2 regions of the Halomonas sp. M1 genome follow, and region 1 is predicted to be linked to the other one. Evidence: predicted binding sites of a transcription regulator. Region 1 holds the regulator's gene; the other holds the start of a gene.
The links. The regulator PhoB, encoded in region 1, activates phosphate uptake and scavenging genes when phosphate is short. The targets are predictions, from matches to a motif close to TGTCATANNNNTGTCANA.

Region 1 (7,485 bases):
TTGTTCATATCGGCGGAGTCGCCGACGAGGCGCACCTCGCCGTTTACCATGCCGTCTAGAAATGCCTGCTGGGTAGGCTTCTTGAGGATGCGTAGCGCGGCATCTTGGTCGCGAAAACGTAGCTCAAGGTCAAGGTCAACGGGCAAGCCTTTGCCCGTGGTTACCCCTTTGGGCGTCATCCGGTAGTAGCGGGCAATGCTTAAGTCTTCCGTGGCAATCCCCCAGTCCAGTCCGCGCATGCGTTCCAGCTGCTCTTTAAAGCGCGGCTTGCGGCGTAGGGCACGCTTGAGCATAAAACTCAGCAGCCACAGCGTAAGCGTTAGCTTCATTAGGAAACGGCGTCCTTGAGCGCTTTGCCTGGCTTAAAGGCAACGTTTTTGCTGGCGGGAATTTGTAGCGGGGCGCCAGTTTGCGGATTCTTGCCGGTACGTGCGGCACGTTCGCGAACGGTAAAAGTACCAAAACCAATCAGGGCGACGTCTTCGCCTTTGGCGACGCTGTTCGTGATCTCATCCAGGATGACGTTGAGGACTTGGCCCGCTTTGTCTTTGGAAAGGTCGGCACCTTCAGCAATAGCAGCGGCGAGTTCAGGTTTGCGCATAGAGGAAACTCCCTTGTAACAGAATCAAGCGTACGCTTGTGATGTGTAAGAAACAGTGTTGTTTAAAGCATTACCCGGCTGGTCCAGCTTCTTAGACTAGTCGTGAATGCGGCGAAAATCAGCCTAGCAGCGCAGGGGCTGCTCTGGAAAGCTCCACTTTCCTTCTCACGCAGCCGCCTGTCAACGCAAAACCAATCAAACGACCGTCTTTATCTTCCGCCAACGCCGCCATTTCTCCCCCTTCCCCTTCGATGCGCCACTGTGTGGGCGTGGTTAACGGCGGGTAGGCCACCACGGGGAGTAGCGGTGTTTTTACGATGACCGGCCATGCGCCAAAGGCGACGCGGGTGGGCGTGCCGGTTAGGGTAGCCGCCAATGCTTTAATACTGGCCTGAAGCGGCTGTACGTACATGGCGTTAACACCTTCCACACAGGCCACATCGCCCAAGGCGTAAATGTTAGGTTCAGACGTGCGCAAGTAGCGGTCCACCTGTATACCGTTAGAGGCCACCGCTAGCCCAGCGGCGTTTGCTAGCGCGGTGCGTGGGGTAAGCCCTGTCGCCATTAACACCTTATCGGCTTGAAAAGACTCGCCGTTATCAAGCTGGATGTCTATTGCGTGGTCATTAACGGAGTCGGTTATTGCGGTAATGGCGTGGCCTAGGCGGAGTGTTATGCCCGCCGTTTCAAAGGCTGTGGCTAGCGCGCGGCCTAGCGGTTCGGGCAGTAGGCGCGCTAGCGGCGTGTTTTCGGGGGCCAATAGGCTGACGTGGTGGCCGCCAGCAATCAGGTCGTTAGCAAACTCGCAGCCCACCAGCCCGGCACCAATCACCGCGACCCGCGTGGGGCCTTGTGTTAGTGCGGTATGAAAACGGCGGTAATCATCTAAGTCGTTCACGTTGAAGCAGCGGCTGCTAAGGCTCTCAGACACGCTGAAGGGCGCGCGTGGGGCCGCGCCCGTCGCTAAAACTAAGTCATCATAGTAAAGCTCTCGGGCGTCACTCAACCGCACCTTTTGGTTATCCACATCCAGTTGGACAACCTGGGTATGGGTAACTAGCGTTGCGTTAAGCTCTTCTGCTATGTCGGCAGCGCTGCGCTGGGCCAGCTTTTCGGGGCCAATGCGTTTGGCAAAGCCGGTGGAAAGCAGCGGTTTACTGTATTCGTCGCCGCTGTCAGCACTCAACAGAGCGATGGTACGGGTATCGCCTTGGCGGCGCAGGGCGCGGGCAAGCCCAATACCTGCCATGCCGGTGCCAATAATCACCAGCGCTGCGTGGGTGGCGTCGGCGCGTTGTTCAATCGGTGGGGGCATGCAGTCACCAAAAGTCGGTGGAACAAAAGCCTGTCAGAGCACCATGTTACACTACCGCTCACTTTTTTGACTGCCTTGGAGAACCCGGTGACGGCCCCAATTTTCCGGCAAGCCCAGCCTTTTATGCATTGGCTACCCGTTAATGCGCTGCGCCCTGCGATGAGCGCACCCTGGCGGCAATGGGTGGCTTCTACCGATTCGTTAACGGCGCGGCTAACCGCGGCGGCAGGCGATAAACCGTTTCGGGTGCGCTTATTACGCCAGACAATTGGCTTGCCTCAGCGGGATGAGGCGCTGGCCTTGGGTATTGAGCCGCGCCGCTATGCGTGGCTGCGGGAAGTAGCGCTCTGTGTGGACGATACGCCTTGGGTGGTGGCCCGCTCGGTAGCGCCGCTGACCCAGCTGCAGGGGAAAGGGTTAGAGGGGCTCGGCGAACGCTCTTTGGGCAGCTGGCTGTTTCGCCAGCCTGATTTAGTGCGTGGCCCCCTTTACGCTACCAAGCATTGGCCCTGTTTTGCCCACCGGCTATGTGCGCCAAATGTGTCTGGCGTATGGGGGCGGCGCTCAGTTTTTCAGCACAGCGGGCTTTCGCTGCTGGTTCAAGAGTACTTTTTATCCACCATGGCGGATGATCTTGGCCTGCCTTCGCGCTAGGCTAACACTGCATCTTTATTCGTGAGGTAAGCATGGATCGTTCTCTGTTGCGGCCAACGGGGTGGGCTCGGGTGGCGGATTTTTTACAACTGATGCGCCTGGATAGGCCCATTGGTACCTGGCTTTTGATGTGGCCAACCCTATGGGCGCTGTGGATTGCGGCAGAGGGAGTACCTGGGCGAAATGTATTGCTGATCTTTATTGCCGGTGTTTATGTAATGCGCGCGGCGGGCTGTGTGGTAAACGATTATGCGGACCGCCACTTTGATGGCCATGTGAAACGCACCAAGCATCGGCCGCTTGCCACTGGGCGTATCAGCGAAACCGAAGCGCAGCTGCTGTTTGTTGGGCTAGTAGCGATTGCGTTTATTCTGGTGCTGCTTACCAACTGGTTTACGGTTTTACTCTCTATTGGGGGCTTGGTACTGGCGTTTATTTACCCCTTTATGAAGCGCTACACCCACTTTCCCCAAGTGGTGCTAGGAGCGGCTTTCTCTTGGGCGATACCGATGGCGTTTGGTGCCGTGCTGGGGAGCGTGCCCCTTGAAGCATGGCTGCTGTTTTTCGCCAACGTATTGTGGACCGTGGCCTACGATACCCAGTACGCCATGGTTGATCGCGACGATGACTTAAAAATCGGTATTAAATCAACGGCGGTGCTGTTCGGAGATGCTGATCGATTAATCATTGGCCTGCTACAGCTTGCTACGCTGGCGCTATTAACCTGGGTAGGGCTACGAGTAGCGTTAGGCGGTTTTTTCTGGCTAGGGCTAATAGCGATGGCAGCGACGTTTGTCCATCAGCAGCGGTTGATAGCGCACCGTGAGCGTGATGGCTGCTTCCGGGCGTTTTTGAATAATTACTGGTCGGGCCTGCTTATTTTTGCCGGTATTGCTCTGAGCTGGTGGCCAATCACTGGCTAAATACGCTGAGTGTCATAAAATTGTCACTAAGCCATGGTGTTATCGTCACAGATATTTCATTGAACTGTTTTTCTATGAGCTAGTTTCATTGCACACCGTGAGGCCCAGGAATGACCGCCAAGACCGTTTTGATTGTCGATGATGAGGCGCCGATTCGCGAAATGATCGCAGTGGCGCTGGAAATGGCTGACTATCACGTGCTTGAAGCGGATAACGCCCAAGATGCTCATGCGATGGTTGTCGACCATCAGCCTGATTTGCTGCTACTGGATTGGATGATGCCCGGCACCAGCGGTATTGAGCTTGCAAGGCGCCTAAAACGCGAAGAGTCTACCGCTGAAATACCCATTATTATGCTTACTGCTAAGGGCGAAGAGGATAATAAGATTCAAGGTCTTGAAGCGGGTGCCGACGATTACATCACTAAGCCATTTTCGCCCCGTGAGCTGGTCGCGCGCTTGAAAGCCGTGCTAAGGCGTACCACTCCCCGGGGTGTGGAAGACCCCATTGAGATTAATGGCCTAATGCTCGACCCGGTAAGCCATCGGGTAAGCGCCCATGGTGAACCGCTGGAAATGGGCCCCACCGAATACCGCCTGCTGCAGTTTTTTATGACCCACCAAGAGCGCGCCTATACCCGCAGCCAGCTGCTTGACCAGGTATGGGGTGGCAACGTCTACGTTGAAGAGCGCACTGTTGATGTACATATCCGTCGTTTACGTAAAGCCCTGGGCGAAGCCCACCAAAACCTTATCCAAACGGTGCGAGGCACGGGGTACCGCTTCTCCGCTCGGGTGTAAAACGTGCGTCTTTGGAGCCGTGAACTGTGGCGAGTTGCCTGGCTGGCGACCTTAGGGGTCTTGCTGGGCTGGGCGCTAGGCGCGCCTGGGTTAGGGTTGGCCGCAGGGCTTGCGGTGTGCTTGTTTTACCATTTGCGTCAACTGCTGGCGCTTTTTCAATGGCTAACGCTGCATCCCCAGGATGAACCGCCTTCGGCGCGGGGCATGTGGGGCGAGCTATTTGATCGGCTCTACCGTTACCAAAAGAGCCAGCGCATTACCCAAACCCGCTTGCGGGCTACCCTCGGGCGTATTCAAGAGTCATCGGAAGCCATGCGCGACAGCGTAGTCATGTTAGACCGCCACGGTGACCTTGAGTGGTGGAACAGTGCCGCCACTGAGATGCTGGGCCTACAAACCGCCCATGACCGCGGGCAGCATATTACGAATCTGCTGCGTGACCCGCGTTTCATCAGCTACTTCAATGCCAACCAGTATAGCGAACCGTTAACGCTAACCTCGCCAATTGATGAACGCCAAATTCTGCAGTATCAGATTACCCTCTATGGAGACGATGAACGTCTCGTCATGGCGCGGGATATTACCCGGCTGCATCGTCTTGAGCAGATGCGTCGTGACTTTGTCGCGAATGTCTCCCATGAGCTGCGCACACCGCTAACGGTGCTTTCCGGCTATTTGGAGACCTACAGCGACTTAAGCGACCAGCTGCCGCCACGCTTAGGCCGGGGAATTGGTCAGATGGAGGAACAAACCAAGCGCATGCAGAGCTTGGTGAATGACCTGCTACTGCTTTCGCGGTTGGAAATTGACCAAGGTGGAAAAGACCACCAACCACTGGCCGTTGGGCCGTTACTTGAGAGCATTCGCCAGGATGCCCTGGCGCTCTCCGGTCAGCAGAAAGGCGGTCAAGTGCCGAGTAGCCAGCTACATAGCATCCACGTAAGTGTTGAGAGCGAGGCCCAGCTAGTGGGCAGCGAGCAGGAAATCCGCAGCGCTATTTCTAATCTTGCTTTTAACGCGGTGCGCTACACCCCTGCAGGCAGCCAAATAACCCTGCGTTGGGCCAACCTGGAGAACGGTAGCGCTTACATCTCGGTGGAGGATAACGGCGAGGGGATCGATCCGGTGCATATCCCCCGGCTGACCGAACGCTTCTACCGAGTTGATAAAGGGCGCAGCACCGCCACTGGGGGCACAGGCCTGGGATTAGCCATTGTTAAGCATGTATTGCTGCGCCACGATGCTCAGCTACAGATAGTCTCCCGCCCTGGCGAAGGCGCGCAGTTTCGCTGCGTATTTCCTGCCACACGGGCCTTGGTGGCTAATACCGTCTTTTAAAAAAACCACGCTGCGTTTTCAAACTCTGCATTCAACCACTGAATGCAACGGCGGTGCTGGTCAAACAATTCCTGTCACAAAGAAGCACGCGTTCCCTAAAAAAAGACAACGCTTGTACAAGTGTGCCAGATTGTCTGTTAAGAATGGTCAAACTCTGCGCATGTGTCATTTTTAGCCACTTTTTCAGCTTTGACAGCGCTTTTAGAGTGGCTATAAATAATCGACTAATATTTATAGATATTTGTATTTAAATGGTTTTATATAATTTTTTGGCAGGATGGCACAAGCAGTGCAACTACCCAGACAAGGAAGATAACCGCTGGAACTGGCAAGCCTATATGGCACTCTTCCTTAAAATTAGCGGTATCACAGCGATCGAGGAGACGGAATATGATATCCAAGGAACTACTCAAGAAAGCTGGTATTTTAGGTGTATCTTTTGGCTTGATGGCTAGCCCACTAGCATTTGCTGACACCACCGACCATTCATCAATTGATCAAAACCAAGATATTACGACTGATGATGAGCCTCAGGATAGCCATGCACAAGGTACAGGTGCTGGAAACTATGACAGTGACGATCTGACTACCGACCACGGTACACAGGGTCCAGATGCCGTCGACGATCCTGAATCAACTGACATGCACGGTGATAATGACGACGAATACACCCCAGAAGAGATTAATGAAGAAAACCGTGCGTCGTAATTGATATTGTAGATAACATTAGTTTACAAGGTTGAAAATAACTCTTACGCTTAGGAGTGAGCACATAAGGGGCAAGGATGTCCCACTGCAAGGATGCTCACCGATTCAAGGAGTGAATCTAGCGACGAACAATACGTTAGTCAGGGTAAATTCCATGGTTGGAGTCCCGCAAAAGGATAGGAAGCTAACGTTAGGTATCGCCCATATTAAGAGTTATCAAGACCCCGCCCTGGCGGGGTCTCGTTTTTTGTGGACGGTCGAAAAGTGTGTTCATTCCACCGTGACCACACCACGGTAGTGGTGATCCCACATCAAAACAGCGCCTGCCACCGCACCAGGAATTAAGAATAAATTTGCCAGCGGAATCCAGGTAACAACGGTCACCAGCCCTCCGTAAGTTAGGCTTTGCCACCAGCGCCGTGAGAGTCGTTGGCGCATATCCCGAAACGTTATTTTATTGTTATCCATTGGGTAGTCTAAGTAGGTGATGGCCATTATCCAGGCAGAAAACAGTGCCCACAAAATAGGCGCCAGCAGGTTAAGCCCTGGAATCCAGCTAAACACCAACAGTGCTGCCGCGCGAGGCAGGATGTAGCCTAGTTTCACCAGCTCACGCCCCACTGCATCAATCGCCGTTTTCGCCAGCCCGCGGTCGTCTAACGGTTCGCGGCCAGTGGCTTGGCGCTCTACTTTGGCGGCTAAAAAACCGTAGAAAGGCGCGGCGATCAGGTGGGTGACTAACGTAAAGGTGAAAAACACGGCCAGTAGTAGGCTGACGAAAAAAAGAGGCCAAATTAACCAGGATAGCCACTCAAGCCAACTCGGCACCATTGCCATTGCGCTGTCTAGCCAGCCAGAAAAGCGGTTAACCACCAAGCGGAGCATGCTGGCATAAACCACAAGGTTTACCAGGAGGGGAAGGAAGACATAGCGCCGCAGGCCTTTTCGATACACCAGCCGAGTGCCTCGGCTTAGCGCGGTAAATGCATCCAATGTGCGAACTCCTTATCAATACGCCCAGGCAGCGCATCTGGGCGTATTGCAGGAGGTATTACAGGATAGGTCAAGACTTTTTAAGCACGTCCTGATCTAAGCTGTCGAGGTCGGTATGGCGAATATCCAGTCCCTTTACGAGATAAACCACAT
Region 2 (7,485 bases), 400 kb from region 1:
ACATGGTGTTATCAGAAATCACTTTCCAGCACAGTAGAAACAGGCTGATGCCGACAAGCCAGGCGGCGTACTGAAGCCACTGGGCGCGAGTAGTGCGCCGCTGCCACAGCGGCGCGCCCTGGGGTGTTGTTGAAACTGGCATAACGTTTCCTCTTAACGACAAGCGGCGTGGGGTTATTGCGTCCAGCGACGAACGTAGCTGGAGGCGTACTCGCTCATCAGTACAATCGCGATGATAATTAACAAGATGGCGGCGGAGGTACCGTACTCATAACGGCTGAGTGAGGTGTTGAGAGTCGCGCCAATGCCGCCCGCCCCGACAATGCCAATCACCGATGACTCACGGAAGTTGATATCCAGCCGGTACATCGACAAGCCAATTAAGCGCGGCATCACCTGGGGTTGAATGGCATGGTTCATGGTTTGCCACCAGCTCGCCCCGGTGGCGCGCACGGCTTCTACCTGCCGCCAGTCGAGGTCTTCAATATCTTCTGCCAGCAGCTTGGCCATAAAGCCAATGGTGGCAAACGCCAAGGTCAGCATCCCGGCAAACGGCCCAAAGCCGAACATCACCACAAATAGAATCGCGATGATAATTTCCTGGAAGGTGCGCGAGACCGCAATAATGGCGCGGCATACCGCGTAGATGGGTAAGGGCGAGATATTGCGCGCCGCCCCCAACCCCACGGGAATCGCCAGCAACACGCCAATCACCGTAGAGGTTAACGTCATGGTGAGGCTTTCCAGCAGACCCGCCATAATGTCGTTTTGGCGACTAACAAAGTCGGGCTGCAAAAACGCTCCGAGAAAATTCAGTGCGCGCCCAGAACCTTCCGCCACACGCGCCCAATTGACTTCAACAGACGCTAATGCGAGCACCAAATACACGACGCCGCCCAGCACCAACCCCCAGCGCATACGCGGATTATCAATCAGCGGTAGCCGCCGCCAATGACCTTGGCGTGCCGCCTGTTGACGCGCCAGCGTATCAACACCGCTCATAGCGCGCCTCCGCTGGCAACACTGGCCAACGGCCGCTGCGTGTGGGCAGCATAGGGTTGGCGAGTGAACGCATTTTCCTTCTCTTCAACATCGTCACTCTCAACAGGCTCAGGCGACGTATCCCAATCCTCTTCACCGTATATCGTGGTAAGAATCTCGCTGGTTAGCTCACTGGGCTTGCCATCAAAGACGATTTCACCTGCCCGCAACCCCACAATACGGTCGGCAAACTGCTTCGCCAGCGCCACATCGTGAATGTTGATAATCGCAGCCAGCTCACGCTCGGCGCACAGCTCACGAATCAGTCGCATGATTTGCCGGGAGGTTTTCGGGTCAAGGCTCGCGGTGGGCTCATCGACCAGCAGTAGTTTGGGGCTTTGTAACAGCGCACGGGCTATGCCAACCCGCTGGCGCTGGCCGCCAGAGAGCGCATCGGCGCGCTTGTCGATGGCATGGGGAAGGCCCACCCGTTCAAGTAGCCGAAACGCCTCGGTCACGGCTTCCTGAGGGTAACGACGCAAAAAGCTACGCCAGAATCCAACATAGCCTAGCTGACCGGAGAGCACGTTCTCCATCACGGTTAAGCGATCCACCAAGGCGTATTCCTGGAAGATCATCCCCATGGAGCGACGCGCGTGGCGCAGACGATTGCCTGATAGCTTCGTCAGCTCGATATCTTCCAACCGAATGCTGCCTTGGGTGGGCTCCACCAAGCGATTAACACAGCGAATCAGGGTGCTTTTACCCGCCCCAGACGGCCCAATCAGCGCCATGACCTGACCTTTGGGAAGCGCTAGTTCGATATCAGTAAGCGCACGATCCCCAGTGGGGTAACGTTTGCCAACGCCGGTAAGTGTCAACATGGGTTTACCTCATCTTCATAACGGTTCGGCCAGAAGGTTGCCCTTCTGGCCGATGGGGTTGCACAGCTGCCAAAGGGTTAATCGCAGTCGTAAGTCACACCGTTGGCTTCAGCAATGGTGCGGATCACAGACCAATGCTCTGCATAGGTGATCGGGATAAACTGTGCTTCACCGGAATTGGCAAACTCAGCCTCAAGGGCGGTGCCTTCCCAGTCGTAGCTGAAGAACGCATCTTGAATTTGCTGGGCAAGCTCAGGCTTTAGATTGTGGGCAACGCCATAAGCCGTGGTGGGGAAGGTTTCGGAAGTATAGATAATCTCGTAATCGCCTTCGCTTACCACACCGCGAGAGATCATCCGAGTAGCCACCGAGTTAGCAATGGCGGCAGCATCGTAATCTTTATTCACTACACCTAGCACAGAGTTATCGTGAGAGCCGGAGAACGCGGTCTTGTAATCGTTATCGGCTTCTAACCCATACTCAGAGCGCAGCAGCGCAGAGGGTGCACGGAAACCAGAGTTAGAGGTTTCTGAGGTAAACGCCAATTGGCGACCTTCAAGGTCTTCAACGGACTCAATACCGCTACCGGGATAGGTAATAATTTCCATCTCGTAGCCGTAGCTACCATCTTCACTCGCCATAATGGCGAAGGGGCGAAAGCCACCACAGTTAACAGCAACCGGCACACCGCCGGTGTTGAAACCCGCGACATGCAAGCGGCCTGCACGCAGCGCCTCTTGCTGGGCAGCATTCGACTGCACGGGGAAGAACTGCACACGTTTACCGGTTGCTTCGCTTAGATGATCCAGAAAACCAGACCATACATCCGCATAAACAGCAGGGTCTTCAACCGGCGTATAGGCAAAGACCAAGGTGTCCGGGTCGACCCACTGAGACTCGTCAGTCGGTGCATCGGCAACCATATCGCCATCGTTGTCTACGTAGCGCGAGGAGAGGTCGGCGGAGGCGTTAACCGCTGCCAGCGCAAATGCGCTTGCAACAGCAGCGCTAATCAATGTGCGGGAAAGCGAGTTAGAAAGCGTGGGAGCGTGCATGCATCACCTAAGTAGCTGTTCAAAGATGACGCTATCCTGCCAAGCCTGCATGACAGCAGCGGGTCACTCCCGTGACAACCTAGTGACGTCTCAATGACAGCAAAGTGACACCCCTTAGCTAAGGCAGCACGCGTCAGTTCCGTCGATCTATAAAGAGACTATTTCCGACTATTTTTTTCGCCTGATGTTTTAGCTCGGAAAGTTGGGCGGCAATATCCAGTGCCTTGCAGGTGCTAGGCTCGGCAATGGGTTTAACCGCAATCGATACACTAACAAAGGGAAAGAACGCCGTGGCACCTTGGCGGCTTTCAATAGTGATACCGCCCTGCTGCCGATCATCCTCTTCATAAAAACCCGGTGCCATGACTTCAAAGGAGCGCAGAATTTGCTGGCAAACGCCCTCCCAGTGCTCAAGTGGCAGCAGCATCATAAAATCGTCACCGCCAATATGGCCGATAAACCCACCGGCACTCTCCACCTGACCCTGCAGCAAGCGCGACAGCGAAATAATCACGTGATCACCGCGGGCGTAGCCATAAGCATCGTTAAACGCTTTGAAATTATCTAAATCGACGTAGGCGGCTGCGAACCCTTCGCTCTTATCCAGATACGCGACCAAGGTTTCGTTGATAAGAATATTGCCCGGCAACCCCGTCAGCGGGTTTGCATGGCGGGCTTGACGCACTTGGATGGCGGTAATCTCGCGTAGTAGATCAACAATAGTACCCATACCAAGATAGTGGCCGTTGTTATCCACGATCACAAAGTCTTCAAGCTCAATATCTTGGCTGTCGGTAAGCTGTTGGCTCAGCGCTTCCAGTGACAGTTCTGCAGGGGCCACTAACATTTTGGCGTCGCCCACATCCAGCACGCAGCGCTTAGCATACAAAGCATGGCTGTAGGGGTTAGTAAACAGCGTTAAGAACGCATTGCGACGCACCACGGCGACGGGAATACCCTCTTTAACCACGGCGACACAGCGTAGGTTGGGGTGCTCGCGAAATCGCTCGGCAAGCTCCGGCACCACACAGCTGGGCCCGACGGGGTTAACCGGACGCAAAATAGAGTGCGCGGTACGACCCGCCGTACTTTTTAACTGGGTGGCCGCAGGTAGCAGCATATGGAGCTGCATCGGCGGATCGGGGCTAGGCCGGGCAAAATAAAACCCTTGTAGCAGTGCCAAGCCGCGATCCAATTCCCACAAGCAGAGGTGTTCGGCGGCGGTTTCGATTCCCTCAGCTATTAACTGGCAATCCAAGCTGCGCGCCACATCTAGAATCGAACGAAGGAACTCACGCTTGGCAGGCTCTTGGTCAATGCCAGAAATGAAGTGGCGGTCTAGCTTAACGAAATCAGGCCGCAACTCCGACCAATGGCGCAGGCTAGAGTGACCTGCGCCCAGATCGTCTAATGCCACCTGAAACCCCATATCACGGTAGTGGGCGACCGCTTGACGCATTAGGTCGTAATCGTGAATGGGCACGTGTTCAGTGAGCTCAATCACCACCCGTTCGGCGGGAAGCCCCACCTCCTGGATAAAGCCAAGCGTTAACCCTTCACGGAAGTCCCGCTCGACAATCGTCAACGGCATCACGTTGAGAAACAGCAACCCGGGCAATTCAAGTTCGGCAAAACGATGAATCGCCAAGCGACGACAGAGTATATCCAGCTCAACGAGCAACCCGGCTTGGGTGGCGACATCAAACAGGCGTAGGGGCGAGTGCAGCGGCGATGTTTTGGGACCACGGATGAGCGCCTCATAGCCATAAATTGCCTGTTGATTGGCATCTACGATTGGCTGAAAAAGCACCTGCAGCGCCTCTGCCGCGATAATGTTATTCAGCCACTGCGCTTCTTGTGCGGTCATATATTTGCTGTCCCATTTAAAGACGGTTGTCCCTATAGTTTTTAATGAGCCACAGAAAAAAACCGGTAAATCATCAGAGAAATACCGGGTGGCTACTTGGGCAGCAAGATTGCGACATCTGCATGACACCAGTGTGACAACCCAGCGCGATTGATCGCGATTAATGGCACCACACTGCGAACACTTAGCGAGCCCCATTGGGCCCGCTACTCTTTTTGTACTGACTTTAGTTAACGGTAATTCTGGCAATTTCCTCGCGCCATGATGGCTTCAGCGATGCGTTCTATTCCCTGGCGGTAGGCGGCTTGGCGATAGGTGACTTTCTCTTTCTCCGCCCGCGCCAACACGCTTTCTGCCTGCACTCCCAGCAGGTTATCTAGGCGCTGATTGACGTCTTCTTCTAGCCATTTTTCGCCTGCGCGGTTCTGCAGCCACTCAAAATAGCTAACAATGACGCCGCCAGTATTAGCCAAGACATCAGGTAGCACAGGTATTTCGCGTTTGGCTAATGCATCATCGGCATCGCTAGTTAACGGCCCGTTAGCAATTTCAAGAATCGCCCCCGCCTGCACATCGTCAACGTTGTCGCAGTGAATTTGGTTCTCTAGTGCCGCTAACGCCAGCACATCCACCTCAAGCGACAGCAGTTTATCGCTCGTCAGTGATTTGCCCTGCTTACTCTTGGATAACGAACCGTGCTTGTCTTTGTCCTGCTTCGCAGCGTCAACATCAAGCCCGTCCGCGCTGTAAATGGCGCCGCTTGAGTCCGATAGCGCCACAATTTTATAACCCCGCTCACTGGCTAGTCGGGCAAAATGATAAGCAGCATTACCAAAACCCTGTACGGCAACGGTGGTCTCTTCTGGCTTGCGCTCTTCGCGCTCGGCCCACAAATCCAGTACTTTTAGCGCGCCGCGCCCAGTGGCCGCTACCCGACCCGGAGACCCCCCTAGAGACAGCGGCTTACCGGTAATAGCGGCAGGCGCTTGGGCACGCACGATATGTTCGTACTCATCAATCATCCAGCCCATTACCGTAGCATCGGTATTTACATCCGGGGCGGGAATATCTCGGTCTGGCCCCATAATATCGGCAATGGCACGAATATAGCCCCGAGCCAACCGCTCTCGCTCAAGGGAGGAGAGGGCCTTGGCATCTACCTGTACACCACCTTTCCCGCCGCCATAAGGTAAGCTAACCACCGCGCACTTCACCGCCATCCAGAAACTTAGCGTGGTGACCTCATGCTGATTAACGTCCGTATGGAAACGCACACCACCTTTGGCAGGCCCTAAGCTGGTATCGTACTGAACCCGCCAAGCGGGGAAGGCCTTTAGGCTTCCGTCATCCATGCGTATTGGCACACTCACCTGAAGCGACAGGCTCGGCTGCATCAACCGTGCCTGAGCATCCGGGTGAATATCCAGCGCTTCAAATACCGCCTCCAGCCGTGAGCGAGCATCCTCAAACAGCGCCGCGCCTGTATCAGGGGTCAGGGCTTGCAGCGTTTTCTTTTCCGCTTGCGGTTTACGTGTTTTGGATGCTTGCTGCTTTGCTTTATGTTTTTTCGCTTTCGCATTAGCCATGTAGCACTCTCCTTCTGCTTGATAGGCGTCAGCGCCTGCTCATAAGGGACTTAGCACTGTGTAAGCGTAGCAGCTTGGTAAATGCACACGCTTTTTAACTTGCGAAATCCCAGCTTTTTCTCACACTTAGGCTATTTGCACGGATGCCCAGGGAGAACATAGTGAGCCCAATAACACGTAGCGCCCTAGCTTGGGGAAGCCTGTACAGTTTACTTGCCCTGCTACCGATAGGCTGGCTGCTTCTCTCACCACCAACACCCCGCAGCTGGCTTGGTGAAGCGGCGGTGTTGCTTGGCGCACTCGCCCTAAGCATCATGGCACTGCAGGCGTTAATATCTGGCCGACACACGTGGTTTGCCCATGAAGTTGGTTTTGACAACGTACTGCAGTTTCATCGCCAGATCGGTATTGGGGCGCTTTTCCTGGTTATTGCCCACCCCGTTGCCCTGTTTATCGCCCACCCTTCGCTGATTCACTTTCTTGACCCACGGGAAGAAACCCTGCGCGCCCTAACCCTGATGGCGCTATTAATAGCCAGCATTGTGCTGATTATTAGCTCGCTCTGGCGAAAGCGTTTTGGGCTATCGTATGAGTGGTGGCGACTACTCCATGGCGGCTTGGCGCTGTTCATCGTTTTTGGGGGGCTGGGCCATGCCATAATGGCCCAGCGGTACACTGAGGGCTTGGTTACCTCGATGGGTCTGGCACTGCTTATTCTGATTCCTGCCTGCTTGGTACTCGAAACTCGCTTATTAAGGCCATGGCGTATGCGCCATCGCCCGTGGCGCGTAGTGGACACAAAGCTTGAGCGCGGCGATACCACGACACTAACGCTTGAACCCGCCGGCCCTCACCGCTTCACTTTCCAACCGGGACAATTCTTCTGGATCACCCTGGGCAACACCCCATGGTCGCTTCAGCAACACCCTTTTTCGCTCTCATCAAGCGCTGCCAGCAGTGGCCGTATAACCTTCAGCGCTAAACGCCTGGGCGACTTTACCCGACAACTACCCAAGGTAACCGCCAATACACCTGCGTTTATTGAGGGCCCATTTGGCGCTTTCATCCCTCGCCCCAACAATCCCTCGGGGCTGGTAATGATCGCAGGGGGG

Region 2: phnD (phosphate/phosphite/phosphonate ABC transporter substrate-binding protein) is a predicted target of PhoB. The motif match lies at 3,013-3,030, and genes of this name have one in related genera.

What each region holds. Positions count from the first base shown of each region.
Region 1 covers NZ_CP121119.1:2,381,087-2,388,571, reverse strand. Annotated here, with positions in the region: gene P8S54_RS10975 (hypothetical protein) at 1-329, opposite strand, end outside; gene P8S54_RS10970 (HU family DNA-binding protein) at 329-601, opposite strand; gene P8S54_RS10965 (FAD-dependent oxidoreductase) at 720-1,916, opposite strand; gene P8S54_RS10960 (chorismate lyase) at 2,004-2,570, shown strand; gene ubiA (4-hydroxybenzoate octaprenyltransferase) at 2,603-3,493, shown strand; gene phoB (phosphate regulon transcriptional regulator PhoB) at 3,604-4,293, shown strand; gene phoR (phosphate regulon sensor histidine kinase PhoR) at 4,297-5,631, shown strand; gene P8S54_RS10940 (hypothetical protein) at 6,022-6,339, shown strand; gene cysZ (sulfate transporter CysZ) at 6,610-7,332, opposite strand; gene phoU (phosphate signaling complex protein PhoU) at 7,403-7,485, opposite strand, start outside.
Region 2 covers NZ_CP121119.1:2,778,463-2,785,947, reverse strand. Annotated here, with positions in the region: gene phnE (phosphonate ABC transporter, permease protein PhnE) at 1-142, opposite strand, end outside; gene phnE (phosphonate ABC transporter, permease protein PhnE) at 175-1,002, opposite strand; gene phnC (phosphonate ABC transporter ATP-binding protein) at 999-1,865, opposite strand; gene phnD (phosphate/phosphite/phosphonate ABC transporter substrate-binding protein) at 1,943-2,920, opposite strand; gene P8S54_RS12855 (bifunctional diguanylate cyclase/phosphodiesterase) at 3,054-4,787, opposite strand; gene P8S54_RS12850 (Glu/Leu/Phe/Val dehydrogenase) at 5,018-6,373, opposite strand; gene P8S54_RS12845 (ferredoxin reductase family protein) at 6,535-7,485, shown strand, end outside.